DNA from 2 places in the Shewanella sp. A22 genome. Region 1 is predicted to be linked to the other one. Evidence: predicted binding sites of a transcription regulator. Region 1 holds the regulator's gene; the other holds the start of a gene.
The links. Region 1 encodes LexA, which represses DNA repair genes until DNA is damaged. Its sites were predicted from a motif close to TACTGTATNNNNATACAGTA; they were not measured.
Positions count from the first base shown of each region.

Region 1 (17,053 bases):
CAGCAATCATGGCTTTGCCCTGAGCAATATTAGCGTCGTGGCCTATCACGTTGTCATACTGCATCACTAAGCTTCCGAGAGGATCGACAATGATCAGTTGTTGATTGGCCAGTAGCGCTGCAAGTGCTTTATTGGTGTTTACTTGGTCAAAAGCGATATTTAATTGTTTGAGTATTTGGGTGTCACTGTGGCTATTGACCAAAATAATAGGCGTAACACGATCCCGATTTTTTCCTAGGGCAATATAGCTCTGGTGCAAAATGTACAGCCGTTCTTGGCATTGCTCATTGCAGGTTTCTGGTAGAAAAAACAATACTTGCCATGCATGAGGTTTTGGGTTTTCCATGGCTAAATTGGCATAGTTAATTTCTGGTGCGATTAACGCCCCTTTGTTAGTTGCTCCACCGTTGTATAGTTCTAGGCTTAACACTAATTTGGCTAAGGCCACTGGTAAAAGAAATACCAGTAGTAAGACCATTAATGCTTTATTGCTCTTTTTCGGTTGGGAGTTCATTCTATCTCCTCTTTATCATTTTAATATTATGTTAAGTTGATGATTAACGACGAGGTTTAACGTCGATACTGTCGAAATGCTATCCAGCCCATGAGTCCTAAAAATACCGCTGCCATGGTGAACCATTGCAAGGCATATCCTTGATGCTTTTGTGCCGATAATGGAATTGGTACCCAAGGTTGAGGTAGATGATAATTGGGAACATTGTCGGGTTGCAGCACCACAGGAGCTAAGTCATGACCAAGCAGATCTGTGAGTGCGGGGATATTGATATTTTGAAAACGTATTGGTGTATCAATATTGGTTGACTGCTCTGCATCAAGTTGGTCACTTAATGGATTGGGCTGTTTCTGATAAATGCGCCCAACCAATTTGTAGTAAGTATTTTTTAATGGTGTTAGCTCGGGTAAGATGCGGCGATCTTTGCTTGCTGGCACAAAACCTAATTCGACCATTATCCAAGGTTGCTCAGGAGTGATTTCAAACACTTGGTAAACTAAATACCCCACTTGTCCTTGATACACTTGATTGTCTAACAACAACATCATGTTATTTGCCGGTTTGGCTGAAATCGATAGACGATAGCCCGTTAGTAGTCTCGCTTCTGGCTGAGAGATGGTTGATGCTTCAGATGATTTAACGATTGCCAACAATGCTTCATAACTAAGTGCTTGTTGCTGTTGGCGCTCCAGTAGGGTGTTTTGCCACTCTTGTTTAAAGCTTGCTCGTGATAGCTGCCATAATCCTAACTTGACCAATAAGCTAAACACGACCAAAGTAATGATAACCAATAATACTCGAGACACACTCACACTATAAAAAGGATTGCCTGTGACAACACCTTTCATCGTTAAGTTAGTTTTAGTCTCGTTGCTTGTATTCATATTATTTAACTTAGCTAGAGCCTTATTTATTATGGTTAAAGGGCAGCATCAACAATCAATGAGTCGTTTTTTAGGCCGGCGAGTATTGTTTTCTGTTGTCGTTATTATGGTATTGCTGGTGGCTCTGGGGCTTGGCTACATTCAACCTAACCCCAGACCTTATTAGTGTTGATTTACAATACATATACAAAGATGAATAAGCATAACCACACCACATCAACGAAGTGCCAATACCAACTCCCAGCTTGAAAAGCGAAATGCTTATCGGGCGTAAAGTGACCCTTCACAATTCTGAGTAATAAAATCATCAAGAACAGGGTACCAATAGTGACGTGCATGCCGTGAAAACCAGTCAACAGAAAGAAGGTGTTGCCGTAGACACCAGAAGATAACGTTAACCCCATTTCTTGGTAAGCATGGCTATATTCTTCAACCTGTAAACAGAGAAACACAATCCCCAGAATCACCGTTAACGCTAGCCAGATTATCAAGGGCTTACGATTGGCTTTTTCGAGATTTGTATGAGCAAAATGCAAAGTAACTGACGATGTTAGCAATATAATGGTGTTAATTAACGGCAAACCAGTCCATGGCATGGCTTCGGTTGCAGTACCATCGGGTGTTTTCACCAATGGCCACATGGCCTCAAATGCAGGCCATAACACTTCATGGGTCATGGCATTGTTAGATGCGCCACCAAGCCAAGGCACTGAAATCATACGGGCGTAAAATAGCGCGCCAAAAAATGCACCGAAAAACATAATCTCTGAAAAAATAAACCAGCTCATTCCTTGCCTAAATGAACGATCCATTTGCGGAGAGTATAATCCTGCCATTGATTCATCAATAACGGTTTTAAACCAGCCAAAAATCATGAAGATAATTACGGCAAAACCCGCAAGTAATATGTAACCTCCAGAGGTTTTTTCTGTGGTTAACTGTTGGACGTAATTTCCCGCTCCGAAAGCGATTAAAAATAATCCTATAGCGCCGATTATTGGCCAAGCACTTTGGGCTGGCACATAATAATTTTGATACTTTGTTGTCATTTTGCTGCTCCTTGCTCTATAGCTATCGCCTGTCTGTCGGTGATGTCATAAAGGGTATAAGAGAGAGTCAATGTATTAATGGACGCTGGTAAGTCAGGGTCCACGTAAAAAATCAATGGTAGTTCCGCTGTTGCCGCTGCAGCTAATGGTTGTTGATTAAAGCAAAAACATTCCGTTTTATTGAAATACGCCGCCCCTTGTCCAGGTGATACCGAAGGAATTGCTTGGCCTACGGTATCGTGTTTAGACAGGTTTTTAACCAGAAATTGCGCGTGAGTGAGTTCACCTGGATGCACACTTATTTGGTTAACCTTAGGGCTAAATTCCCACGGCATACCTGATTGAACTTGAGTGACAAATTCAATGGTAACGGTTCGGTTTTTATCAACCACTACCGCTTCATAACTACTGGCGCTATTTTGGGTTTTGCCATTAATCCCCAATGTGTCGCAAAGCACGTCATAAAGCGGTACCAGCGCAAAACCAAATCCAAACATACCAATTGACCCAGCAATCAGAATGATTAATAACTTACGATTTGATTTTGTTGGTTGTGTCATCTCATTTAATCTCCGGTGGAGTGGTAAACGAGTGATATGGTGCAGGACTGGCAATAGACCATTCTAATCCTTCTGCGGCTCCCCAAGGGTTATCTCCAGCAGGTTTTCCACCTTTAATGCATTTGAGCACAACGGCGAGAAATATCAGCTGAGACAAACCAAATGCAAAACCTCCAATAGACACAATTTGGTTAACATCGGCAAACTGTACCGCGTAGTCAGGGATCCTACGTGGCATACCTGCTAAACCTAAAAAGTGCATGGGAAAAAACAATACATTGACGGATATTACCGAACACCAAAAGTGCCATTTCCCCAAGGTTTCGTCATACATATGGCCAGTCCATTTAGGTAACCAATAATAAGCGGCAGCCATAATGGAAAATATTGCCCCGGTGACGAGCACATAATGGAAATGAGCCACGACAAAATAGGTGTCGTGGTATTGGAAATCAGCAGGCGTAATTGCCAGCATCAGGCCAGAAAAACCACCTATGGTAAACAGAATAATAAACGCTACAGCAAACAGCATTGGTGTTTCAAATGTCATGGAGCCGCGCCACATGGTTGCCACCCAATTAAATACTTTTACCCCCGTGGGGACGGCGATTAACATGGTGCAATACATGAAGAATAGTTCGGCGAACACTGGCATCCCTGTTGTGAACATGTGATGCGCCCACACCAAGAATGACAACACGGCAATACTGGCAGTGGCGTAAACCATTGAGGAGTAACCAAACAGCTTTTTACGGCTAAAGGTTGGCACTATTGCGGAGATAATACCAAATGACGGTAAAATCATAATGTAAACTTCTGGATGACCGAAGAACCAGAAGATATGCTGGAACATTACCGGATCACCGCCTCCAGCCGCATCAAAAAAGCTGGTACCAAAGAACTTATCGGTTAATACCATGGTGACCGCTCCCGCGAGTACCGGCATCACTGCTATCAGTAAGAAAGCGGTAATTAACCAAGTCCACACAAACAAGGGCAACTTCATCCATGTCATGCCTGGAGCTCGCAAGTTTACAATGGTGACAATGACGTTAATTGCGCCCATTATCGAACTTATGCCCATGATATGAATGGAGAAAACAAATAGGGCGGTACTGTCAGGGCTGTAGGTGGTTGATAGCGGGGCATAGAATGTCCAACCAAAGTTAGGTCCGCCGCCTTCCATAAATAACGAACCCAGTAACATGGCAAAGGCAAAAGGTAAAATCCAAAAACTCCAGTTGTTCATCCGCGGCAGTGCCATATCTGGTGCACCAATCATCATTGGTATTAACCAGTTAGCTAAGCCCGTAAAAGCGGGCATTACGGCACCAAATACCATGATGAGACCATGAACAGTGGTCATTTGATTAAAAAAGTTAGGTTCTACTAGTTGTAATCCGGGCTGAAATAACTCAGCTCGAATGACCATCGCCATTGCGCCGCCAGTAAGAAACATAATGAAACTAAACCATAAATACAGCGATCCGATATCTTTATGGTTAGTGGTGAGTAGCCAGCGCATTAGCCCCTTTGGAGCGCCGTGATGATGATCATCATGGGCGGTAGTAATTGTATCGTGCGTTGTAGTGCTCATTGTTTTCCCCTACTGTCCATGGCTCGCGACATCGGCTGGTTGCACCGCTTCGCCAGAATTATTTCCCCACGCATTGCGCTCATAAGTAATCACCGCCGCCATCTTTCGAGGGCTTAGTTGACTACTAAATGCCTGCATTGCGGTACCTGGTTTTCCGTGCATAACGATATCGATATGTTCGCTAACAGGTCCGCTAACAATAGGGCTGCCAATAAGTGAAGGGAAAGCACCTGGCAAACCTGCGCCAGTGGCTTGGTGACATGCGCCACAAGTCGTGGCATAAACTTGCTCACCTTCAGCCATTAACTGCTCCAAAGTTAACGTGGGCAGATCTTCAGGGGCCACCACTTCTGCAACCGCTTCAACGGCTTGAGTGGCTTTTTCGGTGACGGTATCGGTAATATCAGTTGCCGTTGTTGCAATAGTGTTTGCTGCATCGGTGACGGCTTTATTTGCTTCGGTGCTTGCCTCGTTACTGCCTAAAAAGTTTCCTATATCAGCCGCTTGTACAACATCACCACTATTATTGCCCCACGCATTACGCTCAAAGGTAATTACAGCGGCAATTTCTTGGGCGGTAAGTTGCTTAGCAAAAGCCTGCATTGCAGTACCAGATTTACCGTTTAAGACGATATCGATGTGGCCTTCAACAGGACCTTTGATAATAGGGCTGCCAATCAATGAGGGGAACACACCAGGTAGTCCTGCACCATTAGGTTGGTGACAAGCGGCGCACCTAGCAATATAGATTTGTTCACCTTGTGTGTTTAGCTCTTCAATAGACAAGGTTTGGGACATTGATGCCGCCGCCTCTGAAGCTGCATTGCTTGCTAGTTGTTTTTGCTCAACCAACCAATTTTCAAAATCGCCCTCCGACAAAGCTTGTACCACAATCGGCATGAAACCATGGTCTTTACCGCATAATTCTGCACATTGACCTCGGTAAATACCGGGTTTATCGATACGGGTCCACGATTCGTTAATAAATCCAGGATTAGCATCTTTTTTAACGGCAAAAGCGGGTACCCACCAAGAGTGGATAACATCATCGGATGTCATCAAAAAACGGACTTTTTGGTTAATGGGTAGAACTAATGGCTTATCGACCTCAAGGAGATAATGCTCACCTTTGGCTTCACTGCCTTCAATTTGCTCTCTTGGAGTAGATAATGAGCTGTAAAACTCAATGTCTTTGTCAAAATAGCTGTAATGCCATTTCCACTGTGACCCAGTAATTTTAATGGTGAGGTCCGCATCGCTGGGGTCTTCCATGGCAATTAAGGTTTTGGTGGCTGGAATAGCCATTGCTATTAAGATGATAAAAGGAATGATGGTCCAAGCAATTTCCACTTTAGTACTTTCATGGAAATTGGCCGCGACTGCGCCTTTTGATTTGCGGTGGTAAATCATTGAATAAATCATGATCCCAAACACCACTAACCCAATAGCACAACAGATATAAAGAATCGTCATGTGGAGGTGATAAACCTGCCCACTGATATCTGTCACGCCTTGAGTCATGTTGAGGGGCATTTCTGTTGCCCCAAGCGGAAGTGCTATAAACACAACCAATAAACAATACAACCATTGCTTCACAAGACTACTCCTCTGCTAATTGCAAATAGCAACTACAAAGAAGAGTCACACAGTAATTCTCTGCTCTATGCAAACTCTTCGGTTCCCGAAAAAAGTTTGATGACTTCAAAGTACCTTGGTGGTTGTAAACAGACTGTCTACGGTTTTATTGTTCGCTGTACTCCACACTTGTACCTACAACTGAACTAATCAATTTCTATTTGGCTCATTTGTATGACAGTCATCTTAATTTCTGTCATACACGTCCAATTAAAGACAAAAATGTTTCATCCTTGTTAACCACATTACTTGTAGATTAAATATTGATCAAGATCACTTTGTTGGCTAATTGGCTGAAAAAAGATGAAAAAAAAGCCCTGAATTCAATGCAGGGCTTGGTAATTAAGGGTTCGTGCTTAGTGAACTGAGCTAAAATTACTTATTCTATTTGTTACTGCATGGTTAACAATTTGATGTTTTTGAGGTAAGTGAGTATTTACATCTTCAATTACGACACCTAAAGCACGTGCGCTTTTGGCTACTATTTCTAAACGGCGGCTATCGCGAGCATCAAGTGAGCTTGTCCAAGTGACTACAGCACTAGAGGTACCACTTATGAGTGCTTTTTCCATGGCCCATAATGTTTCGACTTCATCTTTGGTGTGCACCAGTAAAATGCGATCCATTCTCACTCCTGCACTTGCTAGCATATGTTTATAGCCAATATGAGGCGGGCTAATTAATACTATCCATCGTCCTTGCTGGCTTAATATTGCTAGCTGGCTACACAATTGACTGAGTTCTTTTTCACCTTGAGTGACCGTTTGTAATGTTTGAATGGTTTGGCTGCCATGCAATTCTGTTTGTGTTAAATCTACCCATAAGCCTGGGTGGCGCGGCGCGGTGCCTATTAGTTTGTTCATAACCAATCTCCATTACGGATAACGCCAACTGCAAGCCCTTCAATTGTTAGGCTTTGGCAACTTAAATCAACTTTTATTGGGTTGTAATCCTCATTTTCGGCATGCAGAAAAATCATATTACCTTTTTGTTCAAATCGTTTAACAGTGACGTCATCATCAACCCGTGCCACGACAACCTGACCATTACGTGCCTGCTGCATTTTATGCACAGCGAGTAAGTCGCCTTCTAAAATACCGATATTTTTCATGCTGTCGCCACGAACCCGTAACAGAAAATCTGCGGCAGGTTTAAACATACTTGGGTCGACTTGGTAGTATTGTTCAACGTGCTCCTGAGCTAAAATAGGCTCTCCAGCAGCGACTTGACCAATAAGTGGCAAACCGGTTTCAATCTGTTCTTCATGAGGTAGGCGAATCCCCCTTGATGTACCAGGCATGATCTCGATAAAGCCTTTTTTGGCCAATGCTTTTAAATGCTCTTCGGCGGCATTAGCACTTTTAAAGCCAAGACGATTTGCAATTTCAGCTCGAGTGGGTGGCATACCTGTTTCGGCGATATTGTTTTTAATTAAGTCTAAAATTTCTGCTTGGCGCGGCGTTAACGGTCTCATGATGATTCCTGTCTTTTTATACAGTGGCTGTCATTATATACAGTGTTTTTGTTCGTGCAAGTATTAACCAGCTATTTTTTGTGCGTAGCTTGTTTGGGTTTGTGTAAACTATTGTTATATATCTATATTTGTTATTTATTCTTTATGTTATTTCTTCTGGAAAAATCCAGAAAGTAAAGATAAATAAGCCAGATAGTGTAAGCGGGGTGGTTTCTGGTATCCTATGCGACAATATTACAGTGGCTTATGTTGCGAAAATAACCATGTCAAAACCAAATTCAATATTTTTACGAGCATTAAAATGGATTCAAAAATGGATGGTGCAGACCATTGTGGTTCCCCACGATCCTTTTGATGACCTCAATATAGATCCAGCCAAACCTTTGGTTTATTTAATGAAAACGGAATCTATCAGTGATATCGCTGCTTTAAGCGAAATTACAGAGGGTTTTGGTATGCCCAGTCCTTATGAACCATTACAGCTTGATGGTTTAAGGGTGCCTAGAGTTGTGTGCCTAGAGGGGCGCAAACCTCTCTTTGGTAAACGTGAAAGTGGCGAAAAATTTCTTAATTACTTTACTAGTTTGTTGTCTCTTCATAGTGAAAACGCCGAATTAGATATTCAGTTGGTTCCTGTTTGCCTTTATTGGGGACGCACTCCTGGTAAAGAAGACGACAGCATGAAAGCAGCTGTATTCGAAAGAGAAAATCCAACATGGTTACGTAAATGGTTAATGATTTTATTTCTGGGAAGGCATAATTTTGTACAGTTTTCTAATGCATTATCGCTTCGTTATATGGCTGATGAGCACGGAACAGACAAACGAATCGCTCATAAATTAACCCGAGTCGCTCGAGTGCATTTTCGTCGCCAACGTAAAGTAATGACGGGGCCACAATTACCTAATCGACACGTTTTATTTGCCTCTCTATTAAAATCAGAGTCAATTAAGAAAGCTATTGAAGAAGAGTCCGTAAACAAAAAAGTGTCGGTCGAAAAAGCACGTGAAACCGCCATTGAATACCTCGATGAAATTGCGGCTGATTATTCCGATAGCTTAGTGCGCATAGCAGAACGTTTTCTGACTTGGCTATGGAATAAATTATACAGTGGCATCAATATTAGAGGTGCTGAGCAGGTTAGGCAGTTACACCATGATGGTCACGAAATTGTTTATGTGCCTTGTCATCGTAGTCATATGGACTATCTGTTGTTGTCGTATATTTTGTATTATCAGGGAATGGTACCACCGCATATTGCAGCAGGTATTAACCTTAACTTTTGGCCTGCAGGCCCAATGTTCCGCCGTGGCGGGGCATTCTTTATTCGCCGCAGTTTTAATGGCAATAAACTCTATACCGCAGTTTTTCGTGAATATTTAGACCAGTTATTTGCTAAAGGCTATTCGGTTGAGTATTTCACAGAAGGTGGCCGTTCGCGTACCGGACGTTTGCTCGCGCCTAAGACGGGCATGTTGGCGATGACAATTAACTGTGTTTTACGTGGAATAGAGCGCCCAGTGACCTTAGTGCCAGTGTATTTAGGTTATGACCATGTGATGGAAGTGGCAACGTATCATAAAGAATTAAGTGGTAAGAAAAAGAAAAAAGAGTCAGTGTGGCAGGTGTTTGGGGCCATTCGTAAGTTAGGTAATTTTGGCCAAGGTTATGTGAACTTTGGCGAGCCAATTAACCTACAACATTTTTTAAATCAGCAAGCTCCAGCGTGGCGTGACGAGTTAGCTAAAGACCCAGATCAAAAACCGTCGTGGTTTACACCATCAGTTAATTTGTTGGCTAACCGTGTCATGACAAACATTAATGGTGCAGCTGCAGCAAGCTCGGTGGCATTGACCAGTTTAGTGTTATTGGCATCAGAACAAAATGCGCTAGAGAGAAGCCAATTAGAGCGTCAGCTTGATTTATATTTAGCCCTGCTTAAGACCGTGCCTTATACCGATTACACATCTGTTGCAGAGGGTGATGGCAAATCAATTGTTGATCATTGTTTGTCGTTAGATAAGTTTGTTAGCACCAAAGATCCTATTGGTGAGATCATTTCAGTTGATGAGAAAATAGCCATAACCATGAGCTATTACCGTAATAATATTATTCATTTAATGGCGCTACCATCATTAGTTGCCAGTTGTTTAGTGCATTACGACGTGTGCGACCGTGAACGAATTCATGCCATTGTATTGGATTTTTATCCATTACTAAAAGCGGAGCTATTTATGGCTATTGATGATGTGCCTAGTCATGTTGATAGCATATTAGATTTTATGGTTGAACAAGGTTTATTGACAGGTAAAGATCAATTTACAGTCACTCCTCGCCATATTACGCAAATGTTATTGCTAGCCGAAACCATCAATGAAACCTTGCAGCGCTATGCCATTATCTTCAATTTACTAGCGATAAAACCCGATATTGAACGTTCGGAGCTGGAAAGAGATAGCCATTTGTTAGCACAGCGATTAGGTGCACTGCATGGGATTACGGCACCAGAGTTTTATGACAAAAAGCTGTACAACACCTTGAGTGTAAAACTCAAAGAGTTAGGTTATTTATGCAGTGACGAGCATCGTGCTGAAGTGATCAGAATTCGAGATAATGCTAATAAATTACTGAGCTCATCAGTTAGACAAACTATTGTTGATAGTGTGGAAGCGGAGCACGGACAATAATGGCTAATCATATGAATGCGGCTAAGCATCGAACTCACGGTAAGTCTGTATTAGGTGGGGCGATGATCATTGCTGGTACCACAGTGGGTGCCGGGATGTTTTCGTTACCCGTGGTTGGGGCCGGTATGTGGTTTGGTTATTCTATTGCCATGTTGCTGGGTGTTTGGTTTTGCATGCTAATGTCGGGTTTATTGTTATTAGAAGCCAATTTGCATTTTGAACCGGGAGACAGTTTTGACACCTTAACGCGGGTGACACTTGGTCAATTCTGGCGGGTGATCAATGGCGTATCGATTGCTTTTGTGCTGTATATTTTAACCTACGCTTATATCAGTGGCGGTGGTTCAATAGTGAATCACAGTTTATCTGCTTTGGGCGTAAGCTTACCCCAGAGCATAGCCGGATTAGTGTTTGCGGTAGTTTTAGCACTCGTAGTATTGATTAGTACTAAGGCGGTCGATCGTATTACCACAATCATGCTTGGCGGCATGGTGATTACTTTCTTTTTGGCCATTGGTAACTTATTAATCGACATTGATACATTAAAGCTTGTGTCGCCTGATGGTGAATCGCGTTACCTACCTTATTTGCTTGCCGCCATCCCATTTGGACTGGCTAGTTTTGGTTACCACGGCAATGTGCCAAGTTTAGTCAAATATTATGGTAAAGATGCCAGAACAATCGTTAAAGCGATTATTACTGGAACCACTATCGCGTTGGTTATCTATGTGTGTTGGCTAGTCGCGACCATGGGTAATATTCAGCGAAGTCAGTTTGCCGACATAATTGCCCAAGGTGGCAATATAGGTGTATTAGTTGCCGCGTTATCTAGTGTGATCACCAGTCAATGGCTTGATAGTATGTTGACATTATTTGCCAACCTTGCGGTGGCCTCATCATTTTTAGGGGTGACATTAGGCTTGTTTGATTACCTTGCTGATTTATTTGGTTTTGATGACTCGCGATCAGGGCGAATTAAAACGGCCGCGGTAACGTTTGTACCGCCAACAATCCTTGGTTTGTTATTTCCAAATGGATTTATTTTAGCGATTGGTTTTGCTGCGCTAGCTGCCACTATTTGGGCTGTTATTGTGCCAGCGTTATTAGCCTACAAAGTAAGACAACAATATCCAGACTCACAGGGATTTAAAGTACCTGGTGGAACTCCGCTAATTGCTATTGTGGTGTTGTTTGGGGTTATCACTGCCACGTGTCATTTGCTGGCCATGGCCGATATATTGCCAGTGTTTAAATAAACGCAACAATTTCCAGTGAAACAACTTTTTAGCCAAAAAGCCTTCGTTTGAAGGCTTTTTGCTTTTCTGCTGATATCGACTTAACTTATGAGACAAGTTTCATGTTGGCTATATCAAGGCAACTATTTTTATGAAGGATTAGGATAATGCAGGTACAACAGTATCAACAAGGGCAGCCTTGCTGGATTGAATTAGCAACTCATGATTGGGCGGCAGGTAAAGCATTTTATCAGGCGCTATTTGGCTGGGGAGCAGATGATATGCCCATGCCTGAAGGACATTATACAATGCTGCAAATCGATGGTGATGACATTGCGGCTATCTACCCAATGCCGTCAGAAATGGAGGCATTACCTACTCATTGGACAATTTATTTTGCGGTCGATGATGTTGATGCTGCCTCTCAGGCTGTGACTCAAGCAGGTGGTGAGATTATTGCAGGGCCTCATTCTGTTGGAGATGCTGGCCGAATGGCACTATGCACAGATCCAGAAGGCTGTCGATTTGCATTATGGCAAGGCCAAGACCACATTGGCATTAAGCGAGCACAAGAACCAAACACCCTATGTTGGGTTGAGCTTGCTTGCCGTGATACCGCTGCTGCGAAACAGTTTTATAACCGAGTATTGGGTTACCAAACTAAGGTTAATGATGTGGCTGATTTTGAATACATCGAATGGTATGTGGGTGAACAAGCCATTGGCGGACTGATGGCAATGACTGCAGAGTGGGGTGATACTCCTGCCCACTGGATGAATTATTTTGCCGTTGATGACTGTGATGTTTCAGTAGCTAAAGCACTAACCTTGGGGGCTACTGTTTGTGTGCCAGCAACCGATATTCCTAGCGTGGGTTGTTTTTCAGTGCTCAATGATCCACAAGGTGGGGTGTTTTCAATTATTGCGTTATTGGATCCTACAACATAATCATGGGTAATCATGTCCCTCGGGCAATTTCAGTCAGTGATCCATACAAATATGGGCATCCTGACGATATTGCGACATGTCGTAAAAAGAAACAAGATGAAGCGGATCGGCGTAATGACTTAATTAGTAACAAGACCAAATCTAATTAATTTCCTGTCCCGAGGTCAGATTAAGTAACCCTGTCCAACCAGATGGAAAACATCCCTAAGCTATTAAATAGCTTAGGGATGTTGTTATTCGTAATGTATTAATGTTTAGGCAGTTTACGGCCATATATCAGCAAGTAAATTGCTGGAATAACAAATAGCGACAGTAGTGGCGCTGTGACCATTCCTCCGACCATAGGCGCGGCAATTTTTTGCATCACTTCATTACCCGTACCGCTGCCCCACATAATTGGCAGTAAACCAAAAAAGATGGTGGCGACTGTCATGGCTTTAGGTCTAATTCGCATCACTGCACCTTCAACTAAAGCAGCCGTTAAATCCGTTTTACTGTGGTAATTGTCGGCTTCTTTATAGGCCTTAATACTATTATTAAGGTACACCTGCATCACTACGCCAAACTCAGCGGCGACCCCAGCTAAGGCAATCATGCCGACAGATACAGCAACTGAAAAATTAAAATCGAGTCCATACAGTAGCCATGCGCTACCCACCAATGAAAAAGGTAAACTTAACATGATCACCGATGCTTGTATTACTGAGTTGAAAGTCATCATCAGCAACATAAAAATCACCGCGATCATTAATGGAATCACCATTTTCATTTTTGCGTCTACGCGTTGCATGTACTCGTATTGCCCTGCAAAGCTATAGTTGTAGCGTGGAGGAAGGGTAATTTGTTGGTTAAGTGCCTTTTCTGCAGCAACGATATATTCACCGATAGAAATATCTTTCAGATCGACAAACACCCACGAGATAAGGCGACCGTTTTCACTGGCTAGCATTGGCGCTCCATCGGTTATGTTCAGTTTGGCTAAATAACTTAACGGTAAGTACTTACCCGTTTTAGTCAGTACTGGTAAATTTCTGAGCTTCTCAATGTTGTCACGTAGCTCACGCGGGTAACGAATGTTGATGGGATAGCGTTCTTGACCTTGAATAGACTCACCTATTGTCATACCACCAATGGCAATTTTTACCACATCTTGGATGTCTTTTAAGGTCATGCCATAACGTGCGGCATTTTTAAGATCTGGCGTGATATCAATATAGCGGCCGCCGCTACTGCGTTGTGAAAATGCTGATTCAGTACCCGGTAACTGGCTTACTACAGCTTCTATTTCAGCACCTATACGTTGTAGTTCTTCAACATTCGCACCCGATATTTTTATGCCGACAGGCGTTCTCACTCCGGTAGATAGCATATCTATACGGGTTTTAATCGGCTGCACCCAAGCATTGGTCATCCCTGGAATACGCACGGTTCTTTGCAGTTCTGCAATAATACTTTCTAAGGTTACGCCGGCGCGCCATTCGCCAGGCGGTTTGAGCATGATGGTGGTTTCTAGCATCGTTAGCGGAGCGGGGTCTGTTGCTGTCATGGCTCGGCCCACTTTGCCAAACACGCGTTTAACTTCGGGGACTGTTTTTATCAGCCGGTCTGTTTGCTGCAATATCTCTGCTGCTTTGCCAGCACTGACACTGGGTAGCGTGGTGGGCATATAAAGTAGGTCACCTTCTTCTAAGGTGGGCATGAACTCCGAGCCCATTTGGCTTAATGGGTAGTAAGCACTGAATAGCACAATAATGGCTAATCCGATGGTTATTTTAGGAAAATGCAGTACCCATTTTAACAATGGTTGATATATGGCAATTAATATTCGGCTAATGGGGTTTTTACGCTCATCAGGGATTTTTCCTCGCACAAAATAACCCATTAACACCGGAATTAAAGTGATAGCTAAAATAGCAGATGCCGCCATAGCGAAGGTTTTGGTAAAGGCTAGCGGGTGGAATAAACGTCCTTCTTGCGCTTCAAGGGCAAATACTGGCGTAAAGCTTAGGGTGATAATCAATAAGCTGAAGAATAATGCTGGGCCAACTTCAATAGAGGCTTCTTTAACAAGTTGCCAATGGTCATCTCCCTCAGGAGCTTTGCCGTGTTTTTGGCGATAATGCTCCAAATGTTTATGGGTATTTTCGACCATAACAATTGACGCATCTACCACCGCGCCAATGGCAATGGCAATGCCGCCTAAGCTCATGATATTGGCATTGACACCAATGATGTTCATGGCGATGAAACTGACTAAAATAGAAATCGGTAAGGTAATTATCGCGACTAACGTTGAGCGTGCATGCAGTAAAAAGAGTAGGCAAATAAGCCCGACAACTAGCATTTCTTCTAGCACTTTATGCTTAAGATTATCGACTGAGCGTAAGATTAACTCTGAGCGATCATAAGTGGTGACTAATTCGACCCCATCAGGTAATCCATTACTGATTTCTTGGAGTTTTTGTTTAACATTATTAATGGTTTCAAGGGCATTTTCACCATAGCGCATCACCACAATACCGCCGACAACTTCGCCTTTACCATCGAGTTCGGCAATACCACGACGCGCCGCAGGACCGGTTCTTAGTTGGGCAACGTCTTTCATTAATACTGGCGTACCCGTTTCAGATAAAATGCCCAATGGTATTTCTGCAAAGTCGGCAATGGTTTGGCGATAACCACTTGAGGTGATCATGTACTCGGCTTCGGCCATTTCAATCACTGAGCCGCCAGTCGAGCTATTGGCGTTGTCTAAGGCGTTTTTAATGGTCATTAAGTCGATTTTATACAGTGCTAGCTTATGTGGGTCGACGACCACTTGATATGTTTGTTCCATGCCGCCAACAGTGGCAACTTCGGATACTCCGGCAACACTTTGTAATTCAAGTTTTAAAAACCAATCTTGTAATGAACGCAGTTGGGCTAAATCATACTGTCCGCTGCGATCGACTAAGGCATATTGGAAAATCCAACCCACTCCAGACGCATCTGGGCCAATACTGGGTGTAACTCCGGTTGGCAGTTGATCTTGGGTTTGCGATAAATATTCAAGCACGCGCGAACGTGCCCAGTAGATGTCGGTGCCATCTTCAAATATGACATACACAAACGAGTCACCAAACATTGAAAAGCCACGTACTGTTTTGGCTCCCGGTACGGCAAGCATGGCCGATGACAATGGATAGGTGATTTGATCTTCAACTAATTGTGGTGCTTGGCCTGGGTAAGAGGTTTTTACAATAACTTGTACGTCTGATAAATCAGGTAGTGCATCCAGTGGGGTCATGCGCATGGCTTGATAACCTACTAACGCGATAACAGCCGTGAATATCAACACCATGACACGTTGTTTTATTGCAGCACTGATAATTTTTGCTAACATTGCCGTGCTCCTTTAGTGCTGGTGAGCATTGGTTGTTGTCGCGTTTGAGGCATTGCTTAAGCGCTGTAAACTGCCTTGAATACTGGCTTCTGAGTCTAGTAAGAACTGCCCTGAAATAACCACTTTGTCATGCTCGTTCAGTCCTTCTAAAATTTCCGCTTTACCGCCTGTCATCATGCCTATTTTTACCGGTACGGATGCAAAACTGGTATCACTGCGTTGTACCACCACGCGGTTTTCCCGTCCGGTCAGGATCAGTGCTTCTGTCGGTATGGTGAGGACATTGTCTTTCGGATGACCAAATAAGGTCACATCAACTAAACTGCCTGGCCTAAGCTTATCTTTGAGATTGTTCAGCTTTATCCGCACCCGCATTGTTCGGGTGACAGGGTCTAATTCTGGGTAGATATAGTCAATTTTTGAGTCAATATCAAACAGCCCTTGTGCTGCAGCGCTAACAGTGACTTTACGACCTTGTTGTAGCCAACTTTGTTCGTTTTCAAAAACATCTGCAATGACCCATACGCTGTCTAAGTTGACGATTTCAAACAAGGTATCTCCAGGCTGGATATACATACCATGACGAACCGTTAACTTACTGATAAAGCCATCTTGTGGTGCATAAAAAGGCACTTTAAAAATGGTTTCACCGGTTTTTTCTAAGTGATTAATAACAGAGGCATCGACGCCAAGCAACTCCAAGCGTTTACGAGCTTTACGTAATAAGCTGCTACCGCGTTTTTTATCTTGTTTAAGGTAATCTTTAGCTTGTGAATAGTCATCTTGAGCATTGACGAGTTCCGGCGAGTAAAGCTCGTATAAAAGTTGGCCCTTTTTTATTTGTTGGCCTACGTTATGTACCGTAAGTGTCTCTATCCATCCGGTTGCACGAGTATGGACATGGCCAATTGCATTTTCATTATATTGCACCGTGCCGATGGTATTGACTTGGCGTGACAAACTGGTTTTTTCAACGACATGACTACGCATACCCAATGCTTGTTGCATGCCGCCAGACACACCGACAACAATTTCTTGGCTTGCATCGGTAACGGTGACTTTTTCAAGGTTCATCCCGCAAATAGGGCA
Region 1 is NZ_JBSQBN010000025.1:22,124-39,176, forward strand. It holds gene ACWXWT_RS06745 (hypothetical protein) at 1-514, opposite strand, end outside; gene ACWXWT_RS06750 (SURF1 family protein) at 571-1,398, opposite strand; gene ACWXWT_RS06755 (DUF2909 domain-containing protein) at 1,346-1,564, shown strand; gene ACWXWT_RS06760 (cytochrome c oxidase subunit 3) at 1,572-2,447, opposite strand; gene ACWXWT_RS06765 (cytochrome c oxidase assembly protein) at 2,444-3,007, opposite strand; gene ctaD (cytochrome c oxidase subunit I) at 3,009-4,604, opposite strand; gene coxB (cytochrome c oxidase subunit II) at 4,614-6,200, opposite strand; gene ACWXWT_RS06780 (cell division inhibitor SulA) at 6,596-7,102, opposite strand; gene lexA (transcriptional repressor LexA) at 7,099-7,713, opposite strand; gene plsB (glycerol-3-phosphate 1-O-acyltransferase PlsB) at 7,977-10,400, shown strand; gene mtr (tryptophan permease) at 10,400-11,656, shown strand; gene ACWXWT_RS06800 (VOC family protein) at 11,803-12,582, shown strand; gene ACWXWT_RS06805 (efflux RND transporter permease subunit) at 12,830-15,964, opposite strand; gene ACWXWT_RS06810 (efflux RND transporter periplasmic adaptor subunit) at 15,977-17,053, opposite strand, start outside.

Region 2 (17,053 bases), on a different contig from region 1:
TAGCAGGCTTTTTAGGCGCTAACGCTTGACGCTTTGCCTTGGCTTTATCTTGGCTTTCTTTTAGTGTTGCAAGAGCATGGTCGATATGTTCTTGTTCTAATTCAGCACACTCATTTCCGTCAAGATCGATACGTTTTGCACCCGCTTTAACGCCTTTCAAATAGCGCCAGCTGCTGGTGTAACGACGAAGCGCCACACGTAATTGTGTTTTACTGACTTTAGAATCATCAGCTAACCGTTCAGCCAAATCTTGAAACAAACCAATTTTTAATGGTTTAGTTTCACCTTCAGCAATAAAGCATAAAGGAAAGGTTTCATATAAATACGCTAAAATTGCGTTGGTGTCGGTCAACTTGTCTGTTGATTCCATTTTTACTTCCACGTTAATAAAGGGACTGATTAAACGGCATAAAATTTGCCATGCAGTCGTTCATCTTTCGTTGAGCCTTATCGTTAAAGCCCAACATACAAATTATCACTATCCGCTCGTTTGCTAAAGTCATTGAAACAAACCTTAACAATTTAACCAAACTGACTGTTAGCTTATTTCATCGCTAATAACTCAATTCAGAAAAATGCGCACTGTGACATATTATAAAGCTCACGGCAGCGAATGCGACCATGATTTAAACTAATTTGCTCGCTATTTAACCAAATAGGCAAGTTTCGAAACTTTTTACCATGTTTTCTAAACCTATTTGATCATCTTCATCAAAGCGGTTAAGTAATGGGCTGTCGATATCTAACACTGCCACAACCTCATCACCCTGTCTAATTGGGATCACTATTTCAGAATTACTGGCAGAATCACACGCTATGTGGCCGGAAAATTGATGTACATCTGCCACTCGTTGCGTGCTATTCATGGCAGCTGCAGTACCACAAACACCTTTACCAATCATAATTCGAGTGCAGGCTACTTTACCTTGAAAAGGCCCCAAAACTAATTGTTCACCACGTTTTATATAAAAACCAGCCCAATTAATGTCTGCTAAGTTGTCATTTAGCAATGCTGAAAAATTTGCCATTGCCGCAATCAAATCATCTTCACCGTCAAGCAAAGCTTGTGCTTGACGAGTTAATGTTTGGTAAAATTCGGTTTTCATTCCCATTCCTTAACGCCGATGTTCACTCAAAGTATTGCAATGAACATTGCTACTGCGTTGATGTATTTTTAGCCGCAGCCTTTTTGGCTTTAGTTGCAGGAGCGTTTTTAACCTGTACAGCGCCTTTTAGCAAGTTAGAAAGCTCATCTTTATTGTTTGCTAGATAAAAAGCCAACTGTTCGCATTTATTTTCATCAAGCCCGAGGTCTGCCTTAGTAAGAAAAGGGACTAGGTTATCGGAAATATCAAGCATCTTATCGTAGGCATCAGCCTCTTTTTTCGATATAAATGTCATTTTTTCGACCCCTTCTCTGACCACAACAAATTGGGTTATAACTGCCATGATGTAATCCTTACTGTTTTTATATACAGTGCGTAGAATCTCACATAATTAACTTATGATGCAAGTGTTCTGATTATTCTGATATTATCAAGCTCAGAAAATTGAGATGTTGAACAAACGATTCATTTATCCGCCGATATAAGGCAACGCAAAGAGGTTTAACTCTTCGCTACCCAACAATTTATTTCACTATGGATTAGACTCATTCTTCATGCATGAATTTGATGACCACGACGCAATCACGCTATGCCGATCATGTGATTTGGCTGTACGAAGACGTGCGCTGCCCTCCAGTGCTAGAGCGTTATGTCCACGTTGTCATTCTGCATTATATGACTCCCCTTATTGTTCCATAAATGGCATGTTGGCGTTATGTGTCACTGCGTTAATCATTTTTATTCCGGCAAACCTTTTACCCGTACTGGAAATCCACTTTCTAGGTAGTGTACGCACAACAACCGTGACTCAGGCGGCTATAACGGTTTGGTCTGAGGGATATTGGGTTGTTGGCTTAGCGGTAATGGTCGCAGCAGTTATCGCGCCTGGATTACTTATTTTGTCAATTTTGACGCAGGTCGTTATTGTCAAATTAACGCTACATGGTTCATTTTGGCAGAGGGCATATACAACCTTATTGAAAAACCATGGTGTTATATCACAAATGACCATGTTAGAAATTTATGTCATCAGCTTTTTAGTTTCTGCATTTCAGTTATCAGACTTCTCTGATGTGTATTTTGGTATGGGTACATTAAGTTTTACGATGTTATTCGTGATTATATTATTCTTACAGCGAGAATATAACCTTGAACACATGTGGAGTTATGTCGATGCCTAATACTCCTATTACTGCAGCAGAAGAAATCTCAACCAGTCATAATCTCTCCGTTTTAGAGTCAAAAGAGGAGACGACTACACATTTACAGGGACAAAAGATTGGCTTATGTTTATGCCCTATCTGCCGTAAGCTTAATTCAACAAAAAACAGCCATTGTCGCCGCTGCTTTAGCCAATTAAGCAGTCGTAATTACGCTAGTATTCAACAGAGTTGGGCCTTGCTGATCACCGCTACCATTTTACTTGTGCTTGCCAATATCTATCCAATTACGTTGTTAACGAACCGTGGAGTAGTGACAAATGACACTATATTTAGCGGTATTAGTCATTTAGTCAAAACGGGCATGTTTCCTATTGCAATTATTGTTTTCACTGCCAGTATTTTGGTACCTTGGCTTAAAATTATCGGTTTAGCCACTTATTTAACAGCAATCAGTTTTAACTTGCCTATATCCAAAAGAAAATTAATGGTCGGTTTTCACATTATTGAATGGATCGGACGGTGGTCAATGCTTGATTTATTTGTGATTTCCTTAACCGTTGCTTTAGTGAATATGGGGCAACTACTTGATGCAAAACCTGCACCTGCTGCAACAGCATTTGCATTAGTTATCTTACTAACACAGCTTGCGGCAAAAGTGTTAGACACTCGCTTACTCTGGGACCGCTTGGAACACACTAATGACACAAATTGAATCGCCTAAAATAGTGAAGAAAAAGTTATTCTCGCCAGTATGGTTATTGCCTGTAGTTGCTTTAATTTTAGGTGCTTGGCTAGGTGTAAAAAGCATCAAAGAATCCGGAATAGAAATTTTAATTCACTTTCCCAGTGCGGCCGGAATCGATATTGGTAAGACACTCGTTAAATACCAAGGTTTGTCGGTCGGAAAAGTAACCGACATTGGTATTGATGATGATCTTAAAGGCGTGAATGTAAAAGTGGTAATGGATTATCGAGCCGACCCATTTTTAAACAAAAATACGCTTTTTTGGTTGGTAAAACCTAAAGCAAGTATTACTGGCGTTGAAGGATTAGATACTTTATTTTCGGGTAATTATATTGCTATTCAGCCAGGAGAAGGACGCTCAGCAACTGAATTTGAAGCACAACGTGAAGCGCCTGCGATTCTCCCCGGCAGTGAAGGCATCATGATCGAATTAAAAGCACCCAAGCTGGGATCTATCGATGTTGGTTCACCGGTCTTTTTTCGTCAAGCACCTGTCGGCAGTGTCGTCAGTTACCGTCTTGACGGTAATAAGCAAATTATTATCAGCGCATTTGTACAAGAGCAATATGCTCATTTAGTCAATAAAGACTCGCATTTTTGGAATGTATCAGGCTTAAAAGTTGATGCATCTTTAGCGGGAATAAAAGTCACGACCGAAAGTATCGCGTCAATTTTGGCTGGCGGGATCAGTTTTGATACAGGAACCAACACAGAAAAAGCCCAAAATGGTGATGCCTATACACTATACGAAGATGAACTTGCCGCTATTGGAGGTATTCATTTTAAGTTAACTTCACCAAACAGCGACGATGTAAATGAAGGAACCACCATCATCTATCGTGGTTTGGCTATTGGCGAAATTGAAAAAGTCAGCTTAACCCAAACTGGAGTGCAATTTAACGCGCGTGTCGAGCATCCCTATAAGGCACTCATTACTAGCGATAGCCAATTTTGGCTAAGTGGTGCTGAGCTATCGTTAAAAGGTGTCAAAAACGTCAGTAGGTTGGTCACTGGTAGTGTGATTAATGTCTTACCGGGTACTAAAGCTTCGGATGAAACAATGCAATTTGAATTAGCATCACACGCCCCAGACCTACTCAATCAAAACAAGCTTAAATTATCTGTAGTTGCCAGCACCCATACAGGTGTGAGTAATGGTGCCCAAGTTCGATATAAACAGTTGCCAATTGGCCAGATCACCAGTATTAACTTGAGTAAAGATTTTTCATCTGTTGAATATAATATTGAAATACAACCGGAGTTTAAGAATTTACTCACAAAAGGAAGCTTCTTTGTTCCTGAAAGTGCTTTAGCGATAAGTGCTTCTCTCGAAGGGGTTAATGTCAAAACACGTGACATTACGACTCTGCTTGAAGGGGCAATTAGTTTAATTCCAGGAGATAGCAAAACGCTAATAGCAGCTAATAGCCAATTAAGGTTACATGAATCAATTGAGTCGGCCCAAACGCTATATACTCAACAACAAATGGCCTCCTTTACTTTAACCAGTATAGATGGGGCGGATCTAGCCAAAGGATCACCTATTTATTACAAAAAAATGCAAGTAGGTTCAGTAAGCCAGGTCAATTGGCTCGCTAAAACGGATAAATTTAATATAGATATAAATATTGATAAGAAATTTGTTCCGTTAATTAAATCGAATACGGTTTTTTGGCGAAATGATGCTATTACCATCAATGCTAGTTTAGCAGGAGTCGACATCAACGTTGCGCCACTTAAAGGCGCCATAAAGGGAAGTATTACCCTTGGGCATATAGATGACATCCTCGATGACGACAATCATCAAGTTAATCTTCGTTTGTATGATACAAAGCAATTAGCTCTGATGCAGGCAAAGGTCATTAACCTCACTCTTCCAGTAAATACTAAAGTGACAGAAAAAGCGGCTATTCGTTATCAAGGTCATCAAATTGGTGAAGTGTCACAGGTTAAGCTCAACCAAGATCTAAACTCCCTTAATGCACAGGCTTATATTTATGGTCATTACGCCAGTCACTTTAGTGCTAGTGACACAGAATACTTCATTGTTGATGCACAAATTTCTTTAGCCGGTATTAATGCCCCAGAAACATTATTAACAGGCCCTTACATTGGTGTTATACCTGGTAGCAACCCAGAAATTATTGATCATTTTGTTGCTCAACCACATTCTAGTTTTGAGGCTAACGTGCCAAAAGATGCATTAACATTCCAATTAGTTGATGACCAATTAGGTTCAATCAAAGTCGGCACACCGTTATTTTTCCGCGGTATTAAAGTCGGACAGATTGATGGCTATTTGTTAGATGACTCAGGGATTGAAATCAGCTTATTTGCCCACGTAAATGCTGAATATAGTCACTTAATTAACCAAACTAGCCAATTTTGGGATGCATCTGGCATTAAGTTAGACGTTGGATTATTTTCAGGTGCACAGTTAGAAACAGGATCATTGGAAACTATACTTGCTGGCGGTATTGCCTTTGCAACGCAAGAGACAACCTCACAGAGCAACCGTATTAGTGCTACCGACCGTTTCCCATTGCATCAGAGTATGCAAGATGAATGGTCAAAATGGCGGCCTATACAAGCCAAATAATGAAATAATAACCATTCAAAAAAGCAAAGGCCAATCGTTTATCGGCTTTTGCTTTTACTTTAAAACTATTTGATATTTAACCATAAAACCAATAGCACACACCTATAGCAGCTGTAATACCGGCAAAATCTGCCGCTAAACCACAACTTAATGCATGGCGACCGTTACGGATCCCTACCGAACCAAAGTAAACGGCTAATACATAGAATGTTGTTTCAGTACTGCCTTGTAAAATAGCCGCGAGTCGTCCCGCAAAAGAATCAACTCCGTGATGACTCATGGTTTCTAACATCATCGCCCGTGCCCCAGAACCACTAAAAGGTTTCATAAATGCAGTTGGCATCGCATCAATAAAGCGTGTATCGGCGCCTAATGCACTAACACCGCTAGCTAACAGTTGTAGCGCATAGTCTAATGCCCCTGAAGCCCTAAGAAATCCAATAGCTAATAGCATTGCCAGTAAATATGGAATTAATTGAATTGCTTGGTTAAAGCCCTGCTTAGCTCCATCGACAAACTCATCATACACGGCTATTTTGCGATATCCTGCGACCAAAATAAAACTTAATATAAGCAACAACAGTATTCCGTTACCTAACACCATGGACACTTGCCCTATAGCATCGGCCGATAACGTAACCAAATAAGCAATCCCAGCCATAAATACGCTCATAATAGTTGCCGCATAAGCCAAAACAACACTATTGATTAACGAAATACGCTGTACTAACGCAACAACCAACAACCCCACTACAGTGGATACACTAGTGGCTAATAAAATGGGTAAAAAGATATCTGCAGGATTGGCAGCACCTTGCTGTGCGCGATAAAGAAATACTGTCACTGGAACCAATGTTACTGAAGAAGTATTTAACACTAAAAATAAAATTTGAGCATTAGTTGCGACTGATTTAACGGGATTAAGGGATTGCAGATCATGCATCGCTTTTAAGCCTAAAGGCGTTGCTGCATTGTCCAGCCCCAACATATTAGCAGTAAGATTCATACTAATGCTGCCATAAGCGACATGCCCTCGGGGCACTTCAGGCATCAATTTTGACAGTAAAGGTTCAAATATTCGGGCAAATAAACTCACCACACCAGCCTTCTCACCGACTTGCATCAATCCCATCCATAACGCTAACACACCGATTAAGCCAAGGGAGATATCAGCCGCTAATTTTGCACTGGCAAACAGAGCCGCTACGGCTTCACTTAATACATCAACATTTCCGCCAATCAGTTGAATGACAATTGAAACTAAAGCCACAACAAAAAATAATAACCATACTCGGTTTAGCACACATCACTCCATCATACTGTTGCTATATGTCACCTAATATACAGTAATCATTGACGATCAGAAGTAACAATTCCGTGTTATGATCGCGCTAATTCAGCTAAAAAATAATTTATTATCTTTAATATGATCCAATTAAACCCCAATTTTATTCGTCACATTGAGCAAGAAATCCCTTCTCACCTTTCAATGAACGACTTTATCGCCTTTTGCGACAAACCACTGCGTAAATCAATTAGGGTAAACACCTTAAAAATTACCACAAAAGCATTTGCCGACATCATGGATCAAGCAGGTTGGCATTTATCTGCCATACCATGGTGTAAAGATGGCTTTTGGATTGAAGGTAAAGATGATATTCAACTAGGCAATGCTATCGAACATATTCAAGGGTTATTTTATATCCAAGAAGCCAGTTCCATGCTGCCACCGACGGCATTATTTGCCAACAACACCGCCCCTGAAATTGTATTAGATGTAGCTTCAGCACCTGGTTCTAAAGCCACTCAAATCGCTGCATTGATGAATAACAATGGTTTATTAGTAGCGAATGAATATTCAGCCAGTCGCGTTAAAGTTTTACACGCCAATGTATCGCGCATGGGGGCAAGCCACACCGCCCTAACTCATTTTGATGGTAGAGTCTTTGGTGAATATTTATTTGAGTCCTTTGATGCTATTTTATTGGATGCTCCTTGTGGCGGCGAAGGAACCGTTCGTAAAGACCCTTTAGCATTAAAACATTGGGATATTGATGATGTAACTTCGATTGCTGAAACCCAAAAAGATCTTATTGAATCCGCATTTTTAGCGTTAAAGCCTGGTGGGACTTTAGTTTATTCAACGTGTACCCTGAGCCAGTTAGAAAACCAACATATCTGTCATCACTTACAGCAAACTTATCCTGATGCGGTTGAATTTGTGTCACTGGCTGAATTATTTGATGGTGCAGACAAAGCGTGCACTGAAGAAGGTTTTTTACATGTTTGGCCACAAATTTATGACAGTGAAGGATTCTTCGTTGCCAAAATACGCAAAACAGCTTCAGTTGACCGCCAGAAAAAACAGCCTAAATTACAAAAAAACTTTCCTTTTAATATTGCAAACGATAAGCAACAAACCGAGTTACGACAATATTTTAAAGACAGCTTCGCTATCGACTTACCTCAAAATGATACTATCATGCTGCGTGACGACGAATATTGGTTATTTCCAACACAATTTACTCCTTTTATTGGCAAAATGCGTTTTCAGCGTATTGGCATTAAACTCGCAGATGCGATGAAAAAAGGTTACAAAGCTAAGCATGAAACCATAATAGCGTTATCGAGCACCACTCAGTCCTCTAAAACGATTGAGCTAAACACATCACAAGCTAAAGACTTTCTCATGGGTCGCGATATTGCTGTAAATACCTTTTTAGAAACAGTTCAACAAGATTTAGTTGTCACACCGCACGGTGAAATGTTAGTGAGTTATCACAATGTCGTACTAGGCATCGTAAAACATTTAGGCCATCGACTTAAAAATAATTTACCTCGAGAATTAGTACGCGATAACGTTAATTCAACATTATAAACTGGGTACCCATTTCATTAACTAAACTGAATATTTAATATATTGATAATATTAGGGTTTATTAAAATGAGTTCTAACAAGTTAAAAAAAGTGAGTTGCATTAAGGCAAAATAAAAAGAGCTGACTATAATATGATTAGAGTTTATTTAGGTTAATGGGTTAAACAGAATCAATTTTAAACTGTTTAGCTTTTATCAGTAGCGCAAGGCTCTAACTAGAGCCCTTTCCCTAGGCCCAAAACAATTGGATAGTTTTGGGCCTTTTTTTATCCGCCAAATCAAATAATATACAGGCTAATATTAGCTGTAATTTAATATTGACGCCCTATTAACGTAGCGGCATCTTTGAATAACGTAAAAAAGTTGTCGGTGGTGTATTGAGCTAACACTTCGAATTTTTCACCCCGTAATTGCGCGACAAACTCAGCAACATCACGAACATATGCAGGTTGGTTTTCTTGACCACGATGTGGCACCGGAGCCAGATATGGTGAATCAGTTTCGACTAATAATCTATCCTGAGGCACTTGACGAATGACGCTACGAAGCTCACTAGCATTTTTAAATGTTACGATACCTGATACCGATATATAAAAACCTAAATCAATAGCGGCTTTGGCCATTTCCCAATTTTCAGTAAAGCAATGCAACACCCCTCCCACCCTATCAGCATTGCCTGCTTTAAGCATATGTATTGTATCTTCACGAGCATCACGAGTATGAACAATGAGCGGTTTATTCACCTCGACAGCTAACGCAATCTGTTGCTCAAAGCATTGTTGTTGCAATGCCTTAGTCTCGTTTGAATAGAAGTAATCTAGCCCCGTCTCACCAATGGCAACAACACGAGGATCTTTAGCAAAACGTTTAATATCTTCAATATTCAAGCCTTCTTGAACATCTAAAGGATGCACGCCAGATGACAAAAAAACATTATTAAAAGCCGACACTTTATCTCGCATGGCTTCAAAGCCTTGCTGGCGAACGTTAACGCACAATAGATAGTCAACGCCTTGGGCTTTAGCGTTGTCCATGATGGATTGTAAACTGACTGAGTCTGGCGCCGCTTTCAAGCGGTCAAGATGACAATGTGAATCAATTAGCATGAGAATTCTTTCGCAACTATAGTAACAAATAAAACAGATGCGCAAGAATACCTAGCTACATAGTGCAGGTCAAATCACTAGAAGACAGTTCGCTCGAAAGTAGCTTTTCAATGTGATGTTTATGGCTTTCAATATCGGTTTTAATTTTAACGCCAATTCCTGCAGGCCTTCCACCAGATGCGCCGATTGGATTAATCCATACCACGGTCCCTTTAAACTCATTCGTTTGGGTGGCATTTGGTAACCTGTACGCAATAGTCAGTTCTTGGCCTAAAAAATGACTTTCTGAAGTTGCAATAAATAAACCTGCAGGCTTAATAAAAGGCATGTAAGCACGATAAAGCTTGTGTAATGTATCGTAATCAACGACAAGATCGACCATAAATGATTATTTTCCATAATAAGTTAACAGTCAGTATAACGAATTTAATGAGTTAGCTGCCTAAATGCGAGTACATATTGCTGGCACAGTGCTTGGGTATTAACACTGGGCATTGTTTCAAGCTTACGTGACATCCTCATCACATTACCTGCAAGTTCAATTATTTTAGTTTGAACAAGCGGGTTTAATACTTGATGCCCTGCATTTTCAGTTTTTATTTTATTACTTTCTATTTTATTACTTTTTAACACATATTGACGTAAGTACAAATATAAAATATTAAGCACATCAACAATTTGTTGTTCTGACACCTTCAATAAACTATTGCATAAATGGCCTGTTCTCAAACTTTGGGCCCAATCTTGGCGGAAGGTCATCAGTTGTTGATAATGTTGGCTTGTTAAACTGCTTGCTAATGCAAGAGGGCCACCTACGACACTGAGGCACCAAGTGACATCATGGATTTTACCTTCAGCATCAGGTGCTGGTAACAACTGCTGTGCTTCAAGCCACTGGTGTATCTCAAGTTTAGTCGGCAAGACAAAATTCAGCATTTGGCAACGACTCGTGATAGTTGCTAATAATTGGGCTGATGTATTTGTTTGCAAAATGAGTACAACATCATCGCCAGGCTCTTCTAGGGTTTTCAGCAGCGCATTGGCAGCCGCCAAGTTTAAGCGCTCAGCATTAAGGATTATCGCTACTCGTGCGCCATGTTGTTGAGCGGTTTGCGTTAATGCTTGGCAGAGCTGGCGAATTTGATCAACTTTAATTTGGTTACCATCGGGTTCGATAACATATAGATCAGGATGGTTACCAGCAGCCAATAACAAACAGCTTTTACATTGTCCGCAAGCCCCCACAGACGTGAGATGTTGGCAAAGCACAGTATGAGCAGCTGCTTTAGCTAACTTATCTCCACCTAGTGCTTTATCAATATTAAACAAATGTGCATGGCTACTTTTACCGCGATAATGTTGATCGACAAACCGTTGATGCGGTTCCGCTAACCACGGTAATTGGCCAATCTGATAATCACTCATATCGCGATATTATCCTCTTAGTATTCATCACTCACCCATAAGAGTGGGCAATAGATGCTGCAACTTTAGCCGAATATCATCATGCACTTGTTCCATTGATTGGCTGGCATCAATAACGATAATACTGTCATCTTCATGAGCTAGTGTTAAGTAGGTTTTTCTAGCTCGTTCAAAAAAATCGATGGCTTGTTGTTCAATTCTATCAAGCTTGCCACGACTCGCTGCCCGGCTTAATCCTAGAGTGGGATCAATATCCAAATACAAGGTGAGATCAGGCTTAAATCCATTTAAACAAGCATCGCTAACCGCTTTCACTAATGGCATTAAACCGCGACCACCACCTTGATAAGCTAAAGATGACAGATTATGCCTATCACCGAGAACCCATTTACCTGAAGACAAAGCAGGTTTGATAACATTGGCGATTAGCTGTGATCGGGCAGCATAAATAAGTAAGCATTCTGCTTCATCACATAACGGATCCGTCTCATCAGCAATTTTGACTAAGTCACGTATTTTTTCAGCTAATGGAGTGCCACCGGGTTCACGCGTACACACAGGTGATTGGCCAACAAGTTGACTAATAATATCATTTACTAAGGCTATCGCACTCGATTTACCCGCGCCTTCTAATCCTTCAATGACAATAAACTTGCCTTTCTTTTGACTCATTTTCTTTTTCTCTGAAATTCATTTACGGCTTTATTGTGAGCCTTCAATGTGGATGAAAACACATGACTGCCATCATTGCGAGACACAAAATATAAGTAATTTACTTTGGCCGGATTGGCTGCGGCAAATAAGGATGCTCGACTTGGCGCTGCAATAGGCGTTGGCGGTAAACCATCAATTTTATAAGTATTAAACGCCGTGGTTTCACGTAAATCTTTACGTGTAATATTGCCTTTATAACGGTCACCCATGCCATAAATAACTGTAGGATCGGTTTGAAGACGCATGCCCTTTTTCAGCCGGTTATTAAATACGGCTGACACCCAATCACGTTCTTCCGGTTTACCGGTTTCTTTTTCAATAATGGACGCAATAATCAGTAATTCATACGGTGATGATAATGCTAAGTCTGGGTCTCGTCCTTCCCATGCTTGCGCTAAACTCATCTGCATCATGTTGTAGCTTCGATTTAAAATAGTCTGTAGATTATCATCTGCATGATAATGAAATGTTTCAGGATAGAATTTTCCCTCGGGCAAACCAGATGTATCGCCATGCTGTAATAACACTTGATTAAAGTCATCTGCATTCTGTTTTAAATGCTCTGTCGTGGCAAGTGTCTGCTGCCATTCGGCAATGGTTTTACCTTCGATTAACGTCACACTGAAAACCACTTGTTGACCTAAATATAATCGTTTTAATAACGCTTCTAACGTATCGCCAGGGATCACTTGATATAAACCCGTCTTTATATTGGCAAATTTAGGTTCAAGTTTAACAAGATATTTAACTTTCCAACTTTCTGTAATCAAAGATTGTTGTTCCAGTTGTTGTGCCAGTTTAATAACTGACGTACCCGGTTCAATGGTTAAAGTTTGAATTTCTGTTAACTGTAAAGGTTGTTTTTGATAAGCCACTAAGTCACATACAAGCCAATAGCCACCAAGGCAGATTAGCGTAAATAATGGGATCAAGCTGGCTAACAGAAAGGTTTTTATCGATTTAATCATGTTGATAAATTTACACTCAGAACGTGCCTGAATCGCGATGTATGCGTCCAACGGCAAAATTGAAAATCGTCTACGGCGGTAACATCAATAATGCCAAATAAACTGTTTGTTATCACGATATGCTCAGCGGTCTTAATATCACTAAACGTGAGTTGAGTCGCTACCACTGTATAACCATTATTAAGCAAAGTATCAATCAGAGTTTCACGCATGACTCCGCTTACGCCTGCATGAGTTATTGCAGGAGTCAAAACGTGATCATTTTTGATAATAAAGATATTGGCAATGGATGACTCTATCACATTACCTTCACCGTCAAATACTAACCAATCTTGATGATGACTAGGTAGCTGCTGAGACTTTATGAGCACCTGTTCCAATCGGTTAAGGTGTTTTATTCCCGCTAGAAGAGGTTGTCTTCCAAGACATATCGGTGATGATGCGAGCGAAATACCTGTTTGTTGCCAACCAAGGTAATGAGCAGGAATAGGATGCACAGATAAGACTTCTGTTACGTTTGCGCTTGTAGGAGCCTGATAACCACGCCCACCGACTCCGCGCGTCAACAAGAGCTTTATACAATGTTGTGGATATTGCAGGGCGAGTTGGTTCAACTGTTGTTGTAATGAGTCACTTGGTTGCCACTTAATACTTAAACGTTCACAGCTTTGCTGCAAACGAGCAAAGTGCCCGCCAAGGAATAATATCCCTGCAGGCATATTTGCTGATGCGGTGCGCATTGTTGCAAACACACCATCACCATAAGCGACACCACGGTCAAATGGATTGATTAGCCCGTTTTCAACATGATTAACCCAAACTGGTGCCATTATTTGTCCTGGCTAATCCGGCTTGCGACAGCCTCTTGCTGGTCTTTGTACTTCGAACTTTTCCGGGTGTTATATGGACGGGCCACTGCTGAGCTTAAGCGTTCAAAATTAAGTGCACCAATCGTCATACCTGGGCGAAGTGCCAAAGGCAACTTACCACTGTTAAAGAACTCCAGCACAATTTTACCTTGCCAACCAGGATCAATACGATGCGCAGTAACATGCACCATCAACCCTAAACGAGCAAGAGATGAGCGGCCATCTAACCAACCCACAATATCAGCAGGCAAGGTCACACTTTCATAGGTTACGGCTAAAGCGAGTTCACCAGGATGTAGGAAAAAAGCATCATTATCAGCAATTTCAATTTTATCGCTCATGATTCGATCTAGTGCTAATTGCATTTCTGCACTTGGGCCACTCAAGTCAATATAAGGTGCGGTATGGTCTTTAAATACTCGAAATTGGCTGCCTAAACGTACATCCACACTCACTCCCGAAATGGCTTCTATACCAGGACGAGGATCAATGATAATGGTGCCATTATCTAAACATTGTTCAATTTCAATATCGGTTAAACGCATACTGCACTCTCTCCAAGATAGGGCTATTTTGCCAATAAATGCTGAATTCTAGCTTTTAAAATATCAGTAGCAATACGATTCTTACCACCCCGAGGAACAATGATGTCTGCATATTGCTTTGACGGCTCGATGAATTGTAAGAACATAGGCCGTACTGTTTTTTTGTATTGTGAAATAACCGATTCCATCGTTCTGCCACGTTCAGCAACATCACGAGTTAACCGACGTAAAAAGCAAATATCCAGCGGGGTGTCCATAAACACACTGGCATCCATTAATTCACGTAGTTTAGGATCGGTTAATAACAAAATACCTTCTAGGATAATGACTTTTTTAGGCTGCATCGTTAGCGTCTCGCTAGTACGAGTATGTTCCGTGTAGCTATAACAAGGAATGCTAACCGCTTCGCCCTTTTTCAATTGAGTTAAATGAGATGCCAATAACTGGTGATCTAACGCTTTTGGATGGTCGTAATTAGCTTTTACACGCTCCTCCATGCTCAAATGATTTTGATCACGATAATAAGCATCTTCGTTAATCACGCCAATCTGATTTGTTCCTAGATCACGACGCAATTCTTCAAAAATAGTTTTAGCAATTAAACTTTTACCTGAAGCCGACGCACCGGCAATCCCAATAATGACACACTGCTGCGAATTCATTTCTTAACCTTACTCGTCTTCTGATATGCTGATGTTTACGCTTGACTGTACTTGTTGAAGTGCTAACTCAGCACCAAGTTTGCGGGCTATCTCGCGATATATGCCTGATACTTCACTGTCTGGCTCGCTCATCACGCTCGGCGTACCATTATCCATAGATTCACGGATATTAATATGTAGTGGCAACGAGCCTAAAAGTGGCACATTATAACGCTCAGCAATTTGACTACCGCCATGGGTGCCAAATGGATGCTCTTTATGGCCACATTCTGGGCAAAGGTGAAAGCTCATGTTTTCAATAATACCCAATACAGGAATATTCACTTTACTGAACATGGTAATGCCCTTCTTGGCATCGGCTAGAGCAATATCTTGCGGAGTGGTGACTATCACAGCGCCACTGACAGGCACTTTTTGCGATAACGTTAATTGAATATCACCGGTTCCTGGTGGCATATCGATAATTAAATAATCTAGCTCAGGCCACTGCGTTTCATTGAGCAGTTGCGCTAACGCCCCAGCAGCCATTGGCCCACGCCATACAGCCGCTTCATCACCACTTAACATAAAGCCGATGGATTGCGCTGAAAGGCCATGTACTAATGCTGGTGTCATGTGCTTGCCATCTGGAGATTGCGGACGGAAATTAGGAATACCTAACATCAATGGAATGGACGGTCCATAGATATCTGCATCTAAAATACCGACTTCTGCGCCTTCCGCTTTTAACGCCAACGCCAAATTAACTGCGGTGGTTGATTTCCCTACACCGCCTTTACCCGATGCCACAGCAATAACCTGTTTTACATTAGGAATAGGTGGGATTGCGGGCAGAGCAGAATAAACACGAGGCTGAAAGTCAATTTCACATTCAACTTCATCAATGGCATCTAACACCGCCAACTTGTTTGTTACGGCCATTACAGTGTCACGATACTGAGTCATACAAGGGTAAGGATAAACTAAACCTAACTGTAGGCGTTTTCCTTCTATCGATAAAGCCGTTACACATCCTGCACTGACCAAACCTTTATGCAAATAAGGATCTTCAAATGCTTCTAAAATATCTAACACTGGCGACAATAATTCATCACTTAATTGATAATTTGTATGCGTATTAACCAAAATGGCAACTCCGAACAAGAAATTTGTACAAGTGTATCAGAACTTAATAAAAAAATAGTGATTAATAAGCTTTTTTAGGTCATGTTTTGGTGAAAAAAGTCTGCTAATCAGTTAGTATCAGGCAATATTTTTGGTGTAATTTGATATCGAGACAAAATGACAGAATCACAGCGTAAAATACTGGTCACAAGCGCCCTTCCTTATGCCAATGGCCCTATCCATCTTGGCCACATGCTTGAATATATCCAAACGGATATATGGTCACGTTTTCAAAAATTACGTGGCCATGAGTGCTACTATATTTGTGCCGATGACGCTCATGGCACACCTATCATGCTTAAAGCACAGCAAATGGGGATTACGCCTGAAGAAATGATTGCGCAAGTTCAACAAGAACATCAGCAAGATTTCGCCGATTTTAACATTCAGTTTGATAATTTTCACAGCACTCATAGTGATGAGAATCGCACCTTAGCTAACGATATTTATCTAAAATTACGTGATGGCGGTTACATCAAAACTAGAACGATTTCACAGTTATTTGACCCTGAAAAATCAATGTTTTTACCTGACCGTTTCGTTAAGGGTACGTGTCCTAAATGTAAGTCTGAGGACCAATATGGTGACAACTGCGATAGTTGCGGTGCAACCTATAGCACAACCGACCTGATAAACCCTAAATCAGCGGTATCGGGTGCAACACCAATCATGAAAGATACCGAACACTTCTTTTTCGACCTGCCAGCCTTTGAAGGCATGTTAAAAGAGTGGATCCAGTCTGGTTCTTTACAACAAGAAATGGCTAATAAGCTCAACGAATGGTTTGAGCAAGGGTTACAACAATGGGACATTTCTCGTGATGCACCCTACTTTGGTTTTGAAATCCCAGATGCTCCAGGAAAATTCTTCTATGTTTGGCTAGATGCACCTATCGGCTATATGGGATCGTTTAAAAACTTATGTGACAAACGTGATGATGTTAACTTTGATGACTTCTGGGGACTAAATTCAACTGCAGAGGTCTATCATTTCATCGGTAAAGACATTGTTTATTTCCACAGCTTATTTTGGCCAGCCATGCTCGAAGGTGCCGGTATTCGTAAGCCAACCAGCGTATATGCCCATGGTTATGTCACCGTTAATGGCGCT
Region 2 is NZ_JBSQBN010000002.1:56,061-73,113, reverse strand. It holds gene proQ (RNA chaperone ProQ) at 1-370, opposite strand, end outside; gene ACWXWT_RS00955 (GAF domain-containing protein) at 648-1,106, opposite strand; gene ACWXWT_RS00950 (YebG family protein) at 1,156-1,449, opposite strand; gene ACWXWT_RS00945 (paraquat-inducible protein A) at 1,661-2,287, shown strand; gene ACWXWT_RS00940 (paraquat-inducible protein A) at 2,280-2,981, shown strand; gene ACWXWT_RS00935 (MlaD family protein) at 2,968-5,613, shown strand; gene ACWXWT_RS00930 (nucleoside recognition domain-containing protein) at 5,690-6,916, opposite strand; gene rsmF (16S rRNA (cytosine(1407)-C(5))-methyltransferase RsmF) at 7,040-8,491, shown strand; gene ACWXWT_RS00920 (TatD family hydrolase) at 8,802-9,596, opposite strand; gene ACWXWT_RS00915 (PilZ domain-containing protein) at 9,652-9,978, opposite strand; gene holB (DNA polymerase III subunit delta') at 10,023-11,021, opposite strand; gene tmk (dTMP kinase) at 11,049-11,693, opposite strand; gene mltG (endolytic transglycosylase MltG) at 11,690-12,700, opposite strand; gene pabC (aminodeoxychorismate lyase) at 12,700-13,533, opposite strand; gene dcd (dCTP deaminase) at 13,533-14,117, opposite strand; gene udk (uridine kinase) at 14,141-14,779, opposite strand; gene apbC (iron-sulfur cluster carrier protein ApbC) at 14,789-15,904, opposite strand; gene metG (methionine--tRNA ligase) at 16,061-17,053, shown strand, end outside.
Region 2: the regulator LexA is predicted to act here: its motif matches at 1,461-1,480, upstream of ACWXWT_RS00950 (YebG family protein).